Regions from separate parts of the Kitasatospora sp. NPDC004615 genome, predicted to be linked through region 3. Evidence: riboswitches for the same ligand, from Rfam matches in the RefSeq annotation. Region 3 holds a riboswitch; each other region holds the start of a gene.
What was found. A riboswitch is a leader RNA that binds a small molecule or an ion and turns the genes downstream of it on or off. The one in region 3 is predicted to bind cobalamin.
Positions count from the first base shown of each region.

Region 1: it holds a riboswitch for cobalamin, as region 3 does, so the genes downstream of both, cobN (cobaltochelatase subunit CobN) here and ACFYS8_RS08160 (ribonucleoside-diphosphate reductase subunit alpha) in region 3, are expected to answer to the same signal.
Region 2: it holds a riboswitch for cobalamin, as region 3 does, so the genes downstream of both, ACFYS8_RS01335 (acyl-CoA thioesterase) here and ACFYS8_RS08160 (ribonucleoside-diphosphate reductase subunit alpha) in region 3, are expected to answer to the same signal.
Region 4: it holds a riboswitch for cobalamin, as region 3 does, so the genes downstream of both, metE (5-methyltetrahydropteroyltriglutamate--homocysteine S-methyltransferase) here and ACFYS8_RS08160 (ribonucleoside-diphosphate reductase subunit alpha) in region 3, are expected to answer to the same signal.

Region 1 covers NZ_JBIALQ010000001.1:366,178-369,531, forward strand. Annotated here, with positions in the region: gene ACFYS8_RS01705 (hypothetical protein) at 1-1,704, opposite strand, end outside; cobalamin riboswitch at 1,868-2,006, shown strand; gene cobN (cobaltochelatase subunit CobN) at 2,281-3,354, shown strand, end outside.
Region 2 covers NZ_JBIALQ010000001.1:286,697-290,050, forward strand. Annotated here, with positions in the region: gene ACFYS8_RS01330 (putative Ig domain-containing protein) at 1-1,466, opposite strand, end outside; gene ACFYS8_RS01335 (acyl-CoA thioesterase) at 1,745-2,191, opposite strand; cobalamin riboswitch at 2,258-2,402, opposite strand; gene ACFYS8_RS01340 (sulfurtransferase TusA family protein) at 3,288-3,354, opposite strand, start outside.
Region 3 covers NZ_JBIALQ010000002.1:278,667-282,020, forward strand. Annotated here, with positions in the region: gene ACFYS8_RS08145 (histidine phosphatase family protein) at 1-55, shown strand, start outside; gene ACFYS8_RS08150 (helix-turn-helix domain-containing protein) at 63-1,046, opposite strand; gene ACFYS8_RS08155 (GNAT family N-acetyltransferase) at 1,316-1,810, shown strand; cobalamin riboswitch at 1,920-2,052, shown strand; gene ACFYS8_RS08160 (ribonucleoside-diphosphate reductase subunit alpha) at 2,225-3,354, shown strand, end outside.
Region 4 covers NZ_JBIALQ010000004.1:24,507-27,860, reverse strand. Annotated here, with positions in the region: gene ACFYS8_RS15000 (hypothetical protein) at 1-507, opposite strand, end outside; gene cobF (precorrin-6A synthase (deacetylating)) at 789-1,550, shown strand; cobalamin riboswitch at 1,613-1,835, shown strand; gene metE (5-methyltetrahydropteroyltriglutamate--homocysteine S-methyltransferase) at 1,984-3,354, shown strand, end outside.

The DNA.
Region 1 (3,354 bases), on a different contig from region 3:
ATTGCGCGCCTCGGCGACTGCCTCGGCGATGTCGTTCTCGGCGCTGTTGCGCTCGGTGCTGTCGTTCTCGGCGCTGTGGTTCTCGGCGCTGTTGCGCCCGGCGCCGTTCTGCCCGGTGCCGTTCTGCCCGGTGCCGTTCTGCCCGGTGCCGTTCTGCCCGGTTCTGTCGTTTTGGGTTCTGTTTTTGTCGCCGGTGTTGCAGCCCGCCGAGTTGATCCCTGCACGGATTATCTCCGCATAGATGTTCTCCTCGGCGCCACCCCCCGCGACCCCCCTCCCACCGGACCCGATACCCGCACGGACAATCTCGGCGCCGCCACCCCCCGCACCCCGACCGACCTCGCGGGCCCGCCCGTCCACGGCGACCCGGTATCCGGTCGCGGTGGCCAGCACGTCGACCCAGCGACCGGCCGGGTGTCCGCAGCGCCGTTCGCACCCGGACCAGTGGACGGGCAGCCCCACAGCAGGAACGGCGGCTATCGCGCGCACGGCCTGCGCACGAACGTCGGCAAGCGCTTTCCCGCAACCGGGCAGACCGGTGCAGGCGCTGACGCCCTCCCAGGGGCCGCCGGACTCGACCCGGAAGCCCGCGTCGGCGAGGCGTGGCAACCAGTCGGCACCGGCTCCGGGCACCACGACGCCCCGCCACGGCGTGAGCCGCACGCTCGCGCCGCCGCCGCCGCTCGCGTCGCCGCCGCACCCCTCCCCTCCCGACGCCAGCGCGTCCGCCAGCAGTCGCCACTGCGCACTGGTCGCACGGCCGAACCGCAGCCCGACCGACACCCCGCCACCGCCACCACCACCGCCACCACCGCCACCGCCACCGCCACCGCCACCACCACCGCCACCACCGCCACCGCCACCGCCACCGCCGGGGATCGCACCCAGCACCGGTCGCTCCCCCGTGAATCGCGGCAGCGGCACGTCGCCGGCGGGCAGTTCGGACTGCACTTCGCGCAGGTGCCAGGCACGGCCGGCGGCCAGGTCGAGGAAGTGGCGGGCGGCGTCGAGGGCGGCGGGGACGGGGTGGTCGACGGTGGAGGCGTGGTCGGCGCGGCCGAGGCGCAGCAGGGCGCGGCCGTCGCCTATTGCGATCAAGGTCACATCGGCGTCAAGGGCGGCGGTGTCGCCGCGGCCGTCGTCGAGGGCGAACAGGAACTTGCCGGAGAGTCGGGCGGCCCAGGGTGCGGCGCACAGGGCGGCGTCCAACTCTCGCACCCAGTACGGGAGATCGACGCCCTGGGCGCCGCGGCCGTCGAGGCCGGCGAGCGGGGAGGCGGCGATGTTGCGGACGCGTTCGTGGGTGTCGGAGGGCAACAGGCCGACGGAGCGGAGCCGTTCGGCGAGGTCGGTGGCGCACTGTTCGCGCAGGCCGCGCAGCTGGAGGTTGCCGCGGGAGGTGATCTCGACTTCGCCGTCGCCCAGCGCGTCGGCCGCGTCGGCCAGGGCGAGTAGCTGATGGTACGTCAAGTACCCGCCGGGGAGGCGGAGTCGTGCGAGTTGGCCGTCCTCGGCGGGGTGCAGGCGGAGCGCGCCGGGGCAGGCGTCGGCGCGGCCTCGGTCGGGCCCGACGAAGGGTGCCGCAAGGGCGTCGGGTGTGGGTGGCATGGCGGCGAGCATACCCATGGCCGCGATTCGCGCCACCGCCCCGACCACCACCCCGACCACCGCCCCGACCAGCAGCCCGGCCACCAGCCCGGCCACCACCCGAGTGGCAGCCCCAACCGTCGCCCGGAGCTCGCCCGGAGCTCGCCCGAAGGTCCCGCGCCAGGGTCAAATCCCCAGGTCGGCACGGGTTCCCGGGGGCGGAACCGGTGGGGCGTCGCAGGTCACACTCCCGCCGACGGGCCATCAACCCGTACGATGCTGGGCGGGCACCTCTCGGGGTGTCCGCTGCCAGCGACGGCACAGCGGAGGAAGTCCGGTGAGAATCCGGTGCGGTCCCGCCACTGTGACCGCGGCTCAGTGAGCCGTGGGAGCCAGGAACTCCGGCCGTCCTCCACTGCCCGGGGCGAGGACCCCGAGGAAGGTCCGTGCCATGCGCTGCCGCATGCCCGCATCCCGGCGGGTGCCTGTGGGCTCTGTCCCCACCTGGGCATCCACCGGGCCGTCGTCCGTTGCGACGTCCCCCGGGCCGTCCGTTGCGACGTCCACCGGGCTGTCCATCGCGCCGCCCGTCGGACCGTTCCGCGTCCTCGATCGCACCTGTGCTCCCACCACCGGGTTGACCGGGTTGACCGGGTTGTCCGCGCTGTTCGAGATGCCCGGGAGGGCTTTCGCATGATCCTGTTGCTGTCCACGTCGGACACGGACCTGCTGAGTGCCCGGGCGTCGAGCGGGCCGGTGCGGTTCCGTTGGGGCAATCCGGCACGCCTGGATCCCGCCGAGCTGCCTGCCCTGCTGGAGGGTGCGGAGCTGGTGGTGGTGCGGCTGCTGGGTGGGCGTCGGGCCTGGCAGGAGGGGCTGGACGTGCTGCTCGCGGGGCCGCGTCCGGTGGTGGTGCTGACGGGTGAGCAGGCGCCGGACGCGCAGTTGATGGAGTTGTCGACGGTGCCGGCGGGCATCGCGGCGGAGGCGCACGCGTACTTGGCGCACGGTGGTCCGGAGAACCTGGCGGAGCTGGGTGCGTTCCTGTCGGACACGGTGCTGCTGACAGGTCACGGGTTCGCGCCGCCGGCCTCGGCCCCGTCCTGGGGTCCGCTGGAGCGCACCGCCCGCACCTCGGAGGGCCCTTCCGTCGCGGTGCTGTACTACCGGGCGCACCACATGAGCGGCAACACGGCGTTCGTGGAGACGCTCTGCCGGGCGATCGAGGACGAGGGTGCGCAGGCCCGCGCGTACTTCTGCGCGTCGCTGCGCGGTGCGGAGCCGGAGCTGCTGGCGGAGCTGGGCGCGGCCGACGTGATCGTGACGACGGTGCTGGCGGCGGGCGGCACCCGGCCGGCCGACGCGCAGGCGGGTGGGGACGAAGAGGCTTGGGACGCCGGGGAGTTGGCGGCGTTGGACCGGCCGATCCTGCAGGCGCTTTGCCTGACCTGGTCGCGGGCGCAGTGGGCGGGCAGTGACGACGGGCTGTCTCCGTTGGACACGGCGACGCAGGTGGCGGTGCCGGAGTTCGACGGTCGGCTGATCACTGTTCCGTTCTCGTTCAAGGAGGTCGACGAGGACGGGCTTACGGTGTACGCAGCGGACCCGGAGCGTGCGTCGCGGGTCGCCGGGATCGCGGTGCGGCATGCGCGGCTGCGGCACACTCCGGCGTCCGAGCGGCGCCTCGCCCTCGTTCTGTCCGCTTATCCGACCAAGCATGCGCGGGTCGGCAACGCGGTCGGCCTGGACACCCCGGCCTCGGCGATC
Region 2 (3,354 bases), on a different contig from region 3:
CTGCAGCCGGTCGGCAGGGTGACGGTCTGGGCGAGGGTGTCGGTGTTGGCGGCGCCGTAGCCGTCCAGCCAGACGTCGTAGGTGCCGGAGTGGGCGGGCTCGCTGGTGCTGCTGTTGATGGTGCTGGCGCCGCCGCTGTTGGTCTCGGTCCAGCCGGAGGTGCTGCCGGTCTCGAAGCCCGGGTTGGTGATCAGCTGGGTGGGGGTGCAGGTGGTGCCGCCGCTCGCGGCGACCGTCCAGGTGAAGGTGGCGGTGGCGGACGGCCCGGTGGAGTCGGTGGCGGTGGCGGTCACCGCGCTGGTGCCGGCGGTGGTGGGCGTGCCGCTGATCAGGCCGGTGGCCGGGTTGACGGTCAGTCCGGCGGGCAGGCCGGTGGCCGCGTAGGACAGCGTGCCGCCGGCGGTGTCGGTGGCGGACAGCTGGAGGCTGGTCGCGGTGCCGACGGTGGCGGTGCGGGCGCCCGGGTTGGTCAGCGAGACCGAGCCGGTGTTGCCGCCGGAGCCGCCGCCCTGGGCGAGCCAGTCGGTGGCGTTGAGGGCGAGCGCGGCGTCGGTGCCGGCCGGGTCGTTCCACCCGTTGTAGAGGGTGTTGCCGGGCTGGCCGGTGCCGTCGTCGATCGGCGAGGAGTCGCCCCAGATCGCCACCCGGCCCTTGCCGAACGTCGAAGTGACGAACGCCGCACCGGTGTTGCCGCTGTAACCGGTGCGGTAGACCAGGCCCTTGACGTTCGGGTTGTCGGCGGGCTTCAGGGTGAAGGTGGTGCCGTTGCGGATGATCGAGCCGGTGACGGTCCCGAACGGCCCGTTGATCACCGGGTCGGTGGCGGAGGAGATCGCCCGCGGGTTGTCGGTGGTGATGTTCAGGAGGTCGACGGAGAAGCCGAACGGGTCGTTGTTGTTGACGCCGTTGCTGGTCAGCAGGTCGTTGATGATGGCCGGGGAGTCCCAGCCGTCGTTGTTGCGGTCGCTCTGGGTGTGGTCCGAGATCAGGAACAGGCCGCCGCCGTTCTGCACGAACGTCATCACGGCGGTCTTCTCGGCCGCGCTGAGGCGGATGTTGGGCTCGGGGATCACGAACTCGTCGAAGTTGGCGAGGTCGAGCGCGCCGCCGGTGCCGTAGGTGATGGTGTTGCCGGCGGGCAGCGTCTTCAGGCTGTAGTTGCCGGTCTTCTGCAGCGCCACGCCCCAGGCCGAGATGGCGCCGGTCCAGCTGGTCTCGCTGGTCGGGTTGGCGTTCTGCGCCAGCGGGTCGGGCTGGCTGGTGGAGATGATCCAGTCCGCGTTGCCCGCGGTCTCCGCCTTGGTGTTGTCGAACAGCACCCGCTTCGGGGTGCCGGTGGCGGCCGCGGCGGCGTTCTTGGGGGTGGCCGCGGTGGCGTGCTGCGGGACGGCGCTCGCGCCGGCGGCGACCACCAGTGCGGCGGCGGCGAGGGCCAGCGGGCGGGCGGCCTTCCACGTTCTGATCATCTGTCAATCTCCTAGGACCACAGGAACCATGGGGTGTGGTGCGGTGCGCTACGCGCGTAGGCGGGCACACGCTGCCATGGTGGGGTAATCGGAGCTTGAACGGAACATGTCGATCACACGCCGTCCGCAATGGTGCGGTTTGTCCCTACGTGAGGGTGATCACCTTGCGGCGGCGACAGCCATGAGCCCGGAACGCCAGGTGGGACGGCATTCCGGGCTCACGGACGGTGGCGCCGCGTCAGGCGGCCGCGGGTTCCAGCACGGACGGTGGCGCCGCGTCAGGCAGCCGCGGGTTCCAGCAGGGCCGGGACGGGACGCGGGTGGCTGTCGGCGTCGATGGCGACGAACGTGAGCCGGCCGGTGGCGACCCGGGTGACCGGCCCCGTGGCGTTCCAGCGCTCGGCCGTGACGGTGACATGGACGGTCATCGAGGTACGCCCCGCCCGCTCCAGCTCCGCGTGCGCGGTGAGCAGGTCACCGGCCCGGACCGGGGCCAGGAACGCCATGCCGTCCACCGCGGCGGTGACGGCCGGACCCTCCGCGTGCCGGGCGGCGGCCGCGGCGGCGGCGTCGTCGATGAGCTTCATCACCACGCCGCCGTGGATGGTGCCGTACAGGTTGGTGTCGTGCTCACTCATGATGTGCGCGAGCGTCACCCGGGACACCTGTGCGGGCTTTGCGGGCTTTGCGGCGGACACCACAGGTGCCACGGTCTGATCTGCCACGTCAACTCTCCTTCGCGAGTCGCGGCTGGACGATCCGCGGCACCGGTGGGCACCGCGGGCGGCGGCAGGTCTTCGGACTCGCGGGCATCTCCCCAGGAGGGCCTGTCTACTGGCCGTCGCTTCCCGGACCGGTCGGGCCCAGTGCATGTGACGGCGGTCGTTCCCGCTCACCGCTGCGAGGCAGTCCTGGACTCGCACCAGGTTCCCTCTTGCGACGCTCCAGCCCTGGCTCGGACGGGGGCGAACCGCTGCCCGACCAGCCTATATCCCCATCCGAGGTGCTCAGTCCGCCCTCCGGCCGGGAGGCCTGGGAGCTGTCGGCCCGCGGGGCGTCGGGGCCGACTTCGACGGCGGGGCGGCGGAGGGGCGGGGGCGACCGGTGGGAAGGTCGCGCCCCCGAGGGGGTCAGTTCGCCGGGCAGCCACGACGCGTCGGGCGGGTGAGGGTCGGACCGGCGGCCGGCGCAGCGCGACGGCCTCGACGGCGACGGGACCGGGTCCGCCGGGCGATGTCACGGGCGTCGGCGCGGGCGTCGGCGCAGGCGTCGGGGTGGGCGTCGGCGCAGGCGTCGGGGCGGGTGGGGGCGGGTCGATGGACAGGCGCGAAGGCCTCGACGGCGACGGGAACGAAGTAGCCGTGACCGGCGGGGAGGTCACGCGAGGCGCTCTGCCCTGCGCCCGCCCGGAGGGGTGTACGTCCGCCGGGCGGTGCCACGGGACGTCGGCACGGGCCGGGGGGCGGATCGGCTGCCGGGCGCAGCGCGAACGGCTCGGCAGCGACGCGACCGCAGGGCGCTCCGCGTGGAGTGACGTCAGTCCACCAGGCGCGGCACAAACGAACCCGGCAGCAACACGACCGCGAGGCGCTCCACCCCAGAGGCATCAGTCCGCCGGGGGCGCCACGGGGCGTCGGCGCGGGTCGGGCGCGGCGCACAGGACTCGGCAGCGGCGGGACCGCCCGGCGTCCGCCCGGAGGGGGTCAGTCCGGCGGGCGGTGCCACGGGCCGTCCGGCGCGGGTGAGGGACGGGTCCGCGGCCGGGCGCAGCGCGCGGGGCTCGGCAGCGGCGGGACCGCCCGGCGTCCGCCCGGAGGGGCGTCAGTCCGCCGGGCGGTGCCATGGGGCGTCGGGGCGGGTGGGGGTGGGGGTGGCGGTCAGGCGGAGG
Region 3 (3,354 bases):
CCGCGAGGGCCGGCTGCGGCCGTCCGGCTGGAACCAGACCTCGCACCTGTCCTGAGCGGCCGTCAGGCGGGCTGCCGCTCGGCAGCCCGCCCGAGGCCGCCGGGCCCGCCGAAGGCCCGCCGGTAGGCCTGCGGGGTGGTGCCGAGGCGGCGGCCGAAGTGGTGCCGCAGGGTGGCGGCGTTGCCGAAGCCGCAGCGGGCGGCGACCGCGTCCACGCTCTCGTCGGTGGACTCCAGCAGGCGCTGCGCGAACAGCACCCGCTGGCCGGTCAGCCAGCGGTGCGGGGTGGTGCCGGTCTCCTGCTGGAAGCGCCGGGCGAAGGTGCGCGGGGACATGTGGGCGTGCCGGGCGAGGTCGTCCACGCTGGTCTCCCGGTCGAGGCGGTGGCGCATCCACTCCAGCGTCCCGGCCAGTGACTCGCCGTCGCCCTCGGGCAGCGGGCGGGTGACGAACTGCGCCTGCCCGCCGTCGCGGTGCGGGGCGACCACCATCCGGCGGGCGATCTCCCGGGCCACCTCGGCGCCCTGCACCTTGCGCACCAGGTGCAGGCAGGCGTCGATGCCGGCGGCGGTGCCGGCCGAGGTGATCACCGGGTCGTCGTCCACGTACAGCACGTCGGGTTCGACGGTGGTCAGCGGGAAGCGCTCGGCCAGCACGTCGGCGTACCGCCAGTGGGTGGTGCTGCGGCGGCCGTCGAGCAGGCCGGCGGCGCCGAGCAGGAAGCTGCCGGAGCAGATCGACAGCGTATGGGCGCCGCGCGCGTGGGCGGCCCGCAGGGCCTCGCAGAGCGCCTCGGGGTAGTGGTCGCGGATGCCGGTGGCGGTGGCGATCACCAGGTCCGCCTCGGCGAGCCGCTCCGGGCCGTACGGCACGTGGACGTCGAAGCCGGCGTGCGTGCGCATCGGGCCGGGCCGGTCGCCGACCAGGCCGAACTCGTACACCGGCAGGCCGGTGTCGCTGCGGTCCAGGCCGAACACCTCGCAGGCCACGCCCAGTTCGAAGGGGTGGATCTCCTCCAGCACGATCACCGCGACGTTCCTCAGCATCCGTCCAGCATGGCAGTGGCAGGATTTCGTGGCAATGCTGCGTTCCTGCCACTCGTGACGGGGTGCGGCGGCGCGGAGAGTGGGGCCATGACCTCCGCGCTCGCCCTGCTGGGCCTCATCGGCAGCTTCGGACTCCTCGGCGTTCTGGTCGGCCGGGACCTGAACCGCAACGGCCGCCCGGGCCGGCCCGAACGGCACCGCCCGACCGGCTACCCCTTCGACCCGGACCTGGCCGACCCGCGCCGGACGCGGTCCGGCACACTGTCCGGATGCACTCCCCGATCGTCCGCCGCGCCCTCGACCACGACCTCGCCGGAGCCGGGGAGGTCAGCATCGAAGCCTTCGTCGGCGACGGCCACACCGACCCCGCGTCCGGCTACGTCGAACTGCTGAGGGACACCGCACGCCGCAACCGGGAGGCCGAGCTGCTGGTCGCCGTCGACGGCGACGGGACGGTCCTCGGCTGCGTGACGTTCGCCGCAGGCGGCACCCCCTGGGCGGACGTCGCGCTCCCAGACGAGGGCGAGATCCGGATGCTGGCGGTCGGCGCGGCCGCCCGCGGGCGCGGCGTCGGACGGGCGCTGGTCCGCGCGGCGATGGACCGCAGCCGGGAACTGGGACTGGCCGGGATGGCGTTCTCCACCCGGCCGGAGATGACCGCGGCGCACCGGATCTACGATGCTCTGGGCTTCCTCCGCACCCCCGGACGGGACTGGGAGGCGGCCCCGGGCGTGGACCTGATGGTCTACACGATGCGGTTCTGAGGCGGTTCTGCGGCCGTTCCGAGGCGGCTCCGGCGCGGTTTCCGTTGTCTACGCGCGGCACCTCCAACGCGACACGCGCTACTACATCTGGTGCCGCCAGCTCCAGCCGCCACAACATGTATGCTCGACCTCGCTGTCGAAGCAGGGGAACCCGGTGCGAATCCGGGACTGCCCCGCAACGGTGAGCGGGCTGTAGCAACGCCCGCGCAGTCCGAGGACCTGACCGACGGTGTGCGACACGGCATCCCCGCAGACGCCATGCAGCACTGTTTTGCCGTCCGGCCTCGCGGGCGGGCCGGGGGTGGGTCTTTCGCGCGCCGATCAAGCGTTTTCGGCGTGCCGTCCTCCCCTGCCGCACGCGCGCCACCGGACACCTTGAGCCACGTCCGCCGCCGCCACAGGAGAGAGTGCGCCTTGACCGTCGCCGCCTCAGTCACCCTGCCGTCCCAGGCTTCCGCCGACGCCTTCACCGACCCCGGTGCGGCACTGCTTCGGCTGCTCACCGACCGCAGCACCGACCTCCCCCAGGTGGACCCCGGCCACGTCGCCGCCGCCGCGCTGCGCGGCCGCCACGCCGGCTCGGACTTCGCCGAGCTGCGCGGGCTGGCCGTGGAGGCCGCCGCGTCGATGATCGCCGAGGACCCGCAGTACTCGAAGCTGGCCGCCCGCCTGCTGGCGATGGAGATCGCCGACGAGGCCGCCACCCAGGGCGTCACCTCGTTCTCCGCCTCGATCGCCGTCGGCCACGCCGAGGGCCTGATCGGCGACGCGACCGCCGAGTTCGTCGCCGCCCACACCGCGCTGTTCGACTCGCTGATCGACGCCGCCGGCGACGACCGCTTCGAGTACTTCGGCCTGCGCACCGTGCAGTCCCGCTACCTGCTGCGCCACCCGATCACCCGCAAGGTGGTCGAGACCCCGCAGCACTTCCTGCTGCGCGTGGCGGCGGGCCTGGCGGTCGGCAACTCCGAGCAGTCGGTGCTGGAGGTGGCCGAGCTCTACAAGCTGATGAGCCGCCTGGAGTACCTGACCAGCTCCCCGACGCTGTTCAACTCCGGCACCCGGCACCCGCAGATGTCCTCCTGCTACCTGCTGGACTCGCCGCTGGACAACCTGGACTCGATCTACAACCGCTACGCGCAGATCGCCCGGCTGTCCAAGCACGCCGGCGGCATCGGCCTGTCCTACTCCCGGATCCGCTCCCGCGGCTCGCTGATCCGCGGCACCAACGGCAAGTCGAACGGCATCGTCCCGTTCCTGCGCACCCTGGACTCCTCCGTGGCGGCGGTCAACCAGGGCGGACGGCGCAAGGGCGCGGCCTGCGTGTACCTGGAGACCTGGCACGCCGACATCGAGGAGTTCCTGGAGCTCCGCGACAACACCGGCGAAGAGGCCCGCCGCACCCACAACCTGAACCTGGCGCACTGGATCCCGGACGAGTTCATGCGCCGCGTGAACGCCAACGAGGACTGGTCGCTGTTCTCCCCGGCGGACGTCCCCGAGCTGGTCGACCTGTGGGGCGCCGACTTCGACGAGGCCTACCG
Region 4 (3,354 bases), on a different contig from region 3:
CATCGCGCAGGCCTGGTACGAGGTCGCCGTGGGCGGGATCAGCGTCACGGTGTACGTCCCGTAGGTGCCGCAGGCGGGCGAGACGGTCTGGACCGCGGTGATCACCCAGCCGGGGAGGATCGCGGACTGGGCGCAGTCCTGGAGCGTGGTCTGGGTGGTGACCTTCAGCAGCGAGTACAGCGGGTAACTGCTGCCGCAGGTCGGGCCGGTCTGCATCGCCGTGATCACCCAGTGGTCGGGGACGGGCGAGTTGGAGCAGGCCTGGATGGTGGTGGCGTCGCCCAACTCCGTGATGGTGAACAGCCCGTAGCCGCTGCACCCGGCCCAGTTCTCGCTGGTGATCACCCAGCCTGCGGGGACGGGGGTGTACCCGCAGATGGTGGTCGTCGCTCCCTGCGCCACTGCCGGAGCGGCCTGCGCCGTCGGCGCGCTCACAAGCGTGACGGCGCCCAGCAGGACGGCCATCACCGCGATCCATCTGGTCAGTGTCTGCCGAAGTCCTGTCATCTCCGTTGCCCCTCCTGGTCGGTGTCCGGCGCGGTGAGCCTGGCAGGCCGCCGGGTCCGTGAACAGACCGCGTCCCACCTGCGGCGTTACCGCCGGATCGGGGCCGAAAACCGTTCGCCCACCCCTGCACCGCCCTGGTCCACCGCGCCCCTGGGGATCGGCCCCCGCGGAAGGACGACACCCGGCCGGGTTCGAAGGCGGCAGCTGGTTGACGGAGCATCCGTTCCCCAACGTGCCTCCCACCTGCGGCTGCGCGGGAGGGACCAGGCAGAATCGGCGTCATGCGTACCCTTCTCGTCATCGGCATCGGCGCGGGCGATCCCGACCACCTCACTCTGGAGGCGGTCAAGGCGATCGGCCGCACGGATGCGTTCCTGCTCCTGGACAAGCCCGAGGAGCGCCAGGACCTGATCCGGTTGCGGCGACAGATGATCGCCGAGCACGGGCGGCCCGGGCACCGGGTGGTCGAGTTGATCGACCCCGCGCGCGATCGGAGCACGGCCGCGTACCGGGAGGCCGTCGAGGAGTGGCGGGAGCGGCGGGCCGATCTGGTCGAGCAGGCGGTGATGGAGGAGCTGGCGGACGGCGAGACCGGTGCCCTGCTGGTCTGGGGCGACCCGGCGCTGTACGACAGCGTGACCGCCGTGCTGGACCGGATCCTGGCGCGCGGCCGCACCGAGTTCGAGTACACCGTCATCCCCGGCATCAGCAGCATCTCGGTCCTGGCCGCCCGCCACCGCACCACCCTGACCCGCACCGCGCGGCCGGCGCGGATCACCACGGGGCGCCGCCTCGCCGCCGAGGGCTTCGGGCCGGGCTCGGAGGACGCGGTGGTGATGCTGGACGGGCAGGCCGCGTTCACCAAGATCGACCCGGCGGGTGTGCACATCCACTACGGCGCCTACCTGGGCACCGAGGACGAGATCCTGGCCTCCGGTCCGCTCGCCGAACAGGCGGACCGGATCGCGGAGTTGCGCGAGCAGGCGCGCGAACGCAAGGGCTGGATCATGGACAGCTACCTGCTGCGCCGCACCGAGGACTGACCCCGCACACCCATCGAGCGGACGGGTGCGGAGCCCAACTCCCCCACCCGTCCGCCTCGTTCTAGACTGATCGCGCAACTGGTTCGCGCACTGCCTCTGGGCAGGCGCGTCGTAAGAGGGAACCCGGTGGGAATCCGGGACTGCCCCGCAGCGGTGAGTGGGAACGACCGCCGTCATACGCACTGGGTCCGGACGGGCCCGGGAAGCGACGGCCAGTAGGTGTCCGGGCGTCGGCCCGGGCGGGGCCCACGAGTCCGAAGACCTGCCCGTTGCCCGGGTGCGACCGCTCGCTCCCGGCCCTCCGGTGACCTCGTGGGCGGGTCGGCCAACCATCGCTCGGGCAGGCGCAGTTGACAGCGCAGCACGACTCGCGGGCCTTCGCTTTCCGCGGTGTCGTCGGACCCAGGTTCGAGGCTCGCGAAGGAGAGTCCCCTTGACCACGAGGTCCACAGCCGCGGCAACTGTCCACGGCTACCCCCGTCAGGGCGCCGACCGGGAACTGAAGAAGGCCGTCGAGGGCTACTGGAAGGGCAACGTCACCGCTGACGCGCTGCTCGCCGCCGCCGCCGAACTGCGCTGTGCCAACTGGCGTCAACTGGCCGGCGCCGGCATCACCGAAGTCCCCACCGGCGACTTCTCGCTGTACGACCACGTGCTGGACACCACCGTCGCCGTCGGTGCGATCCCGCCCCGGCACCGGGCCGCGGTGGACGCCGACCCGCTCGCCGGCTACTTCGCCATGGCGCGCGGCACCCAGGAACTCGCGCCGCTCGAAATGACCAAGTGGTTCGACACCAACTACCACTATCTGGTACCGGAGTTGGGGCCGGACACGGTGTTCGTCGCGAACTCCGCCAAGCAGGTCGGCGAGCTCCGCGAGGCACTCGGCCAGGGCTACCGGGCCCGCCCGGTGCTGCTCGGCCCGGTCAGCTACCTGCTGCTCGCCAAGGCCGCGCCCGGAACCCCGAACGGTTTCGAGCCGCTCACCCTGCTGGACCGGCTGCTGCCGGTATACGCCGAACTGCTGGCCGACCTGCGGGCCGCCGGCGCCGGATGGGCCCAACTGGACGAACCGGCGCTCGTCCAGGACCGCACCCCGGCCGAACTGGACGCCGCCGCCCGCGCGTTCCGCGACCTCGGCACGCTGACGGACCGTCCGAAACTGCTGGTCGCCTCGTACTTCGACCGCCTCGGCGAGGCCCTGCCGGTACTTGCCGAATCCCCGGTCGAGGGTCTGGCGCTGGACTTCACCGGACCGGCCGCCGGCAACCTCGCCGATCTCGCCGCGGTCGGCGGCCTGCCTGGCAAGCGGCTGGTCGCGGGCGTGGTGGACGGCCGCAACGTGTGGATCAACGACCTGGAGAAATCGCTGGCCACCCTCGCCACCCTGCTCGGCCTCGCCGACCGGGTGGACGTCGCCCCGTCCTGCTCGCTGCTGCACGTCCCACTGGACGTGGTCGCCGAGCGCGACCTGGACCAGCAGATCGGCCGCTGGCTGGCGTTCGCCCGGCAGAAGGCCGCCGAGACGGCCCTGCTGGCCCGCGCCCTGCGCGAGGGGACCTCCGCCATTGTCTCCCAACTCGCCGCCAACCGGGCCGACTTGGCGTCCCGCGCGGCATCCCCGATCACCCGCGACCCGGCCGTCCGGGCCCGCGCCGCCGCCGTCACCGACGCCGACACCCGCCGCGCCGACCCGTACCCCGTCCGCGCCGCCGCCCAGCGGGCCCGGCTCCAGTTGCCGCCGCTGCCCACCACCACCATCGGCTCGTTCCCGCAGACCGACGAACTGCGCACCGCCCGCGCC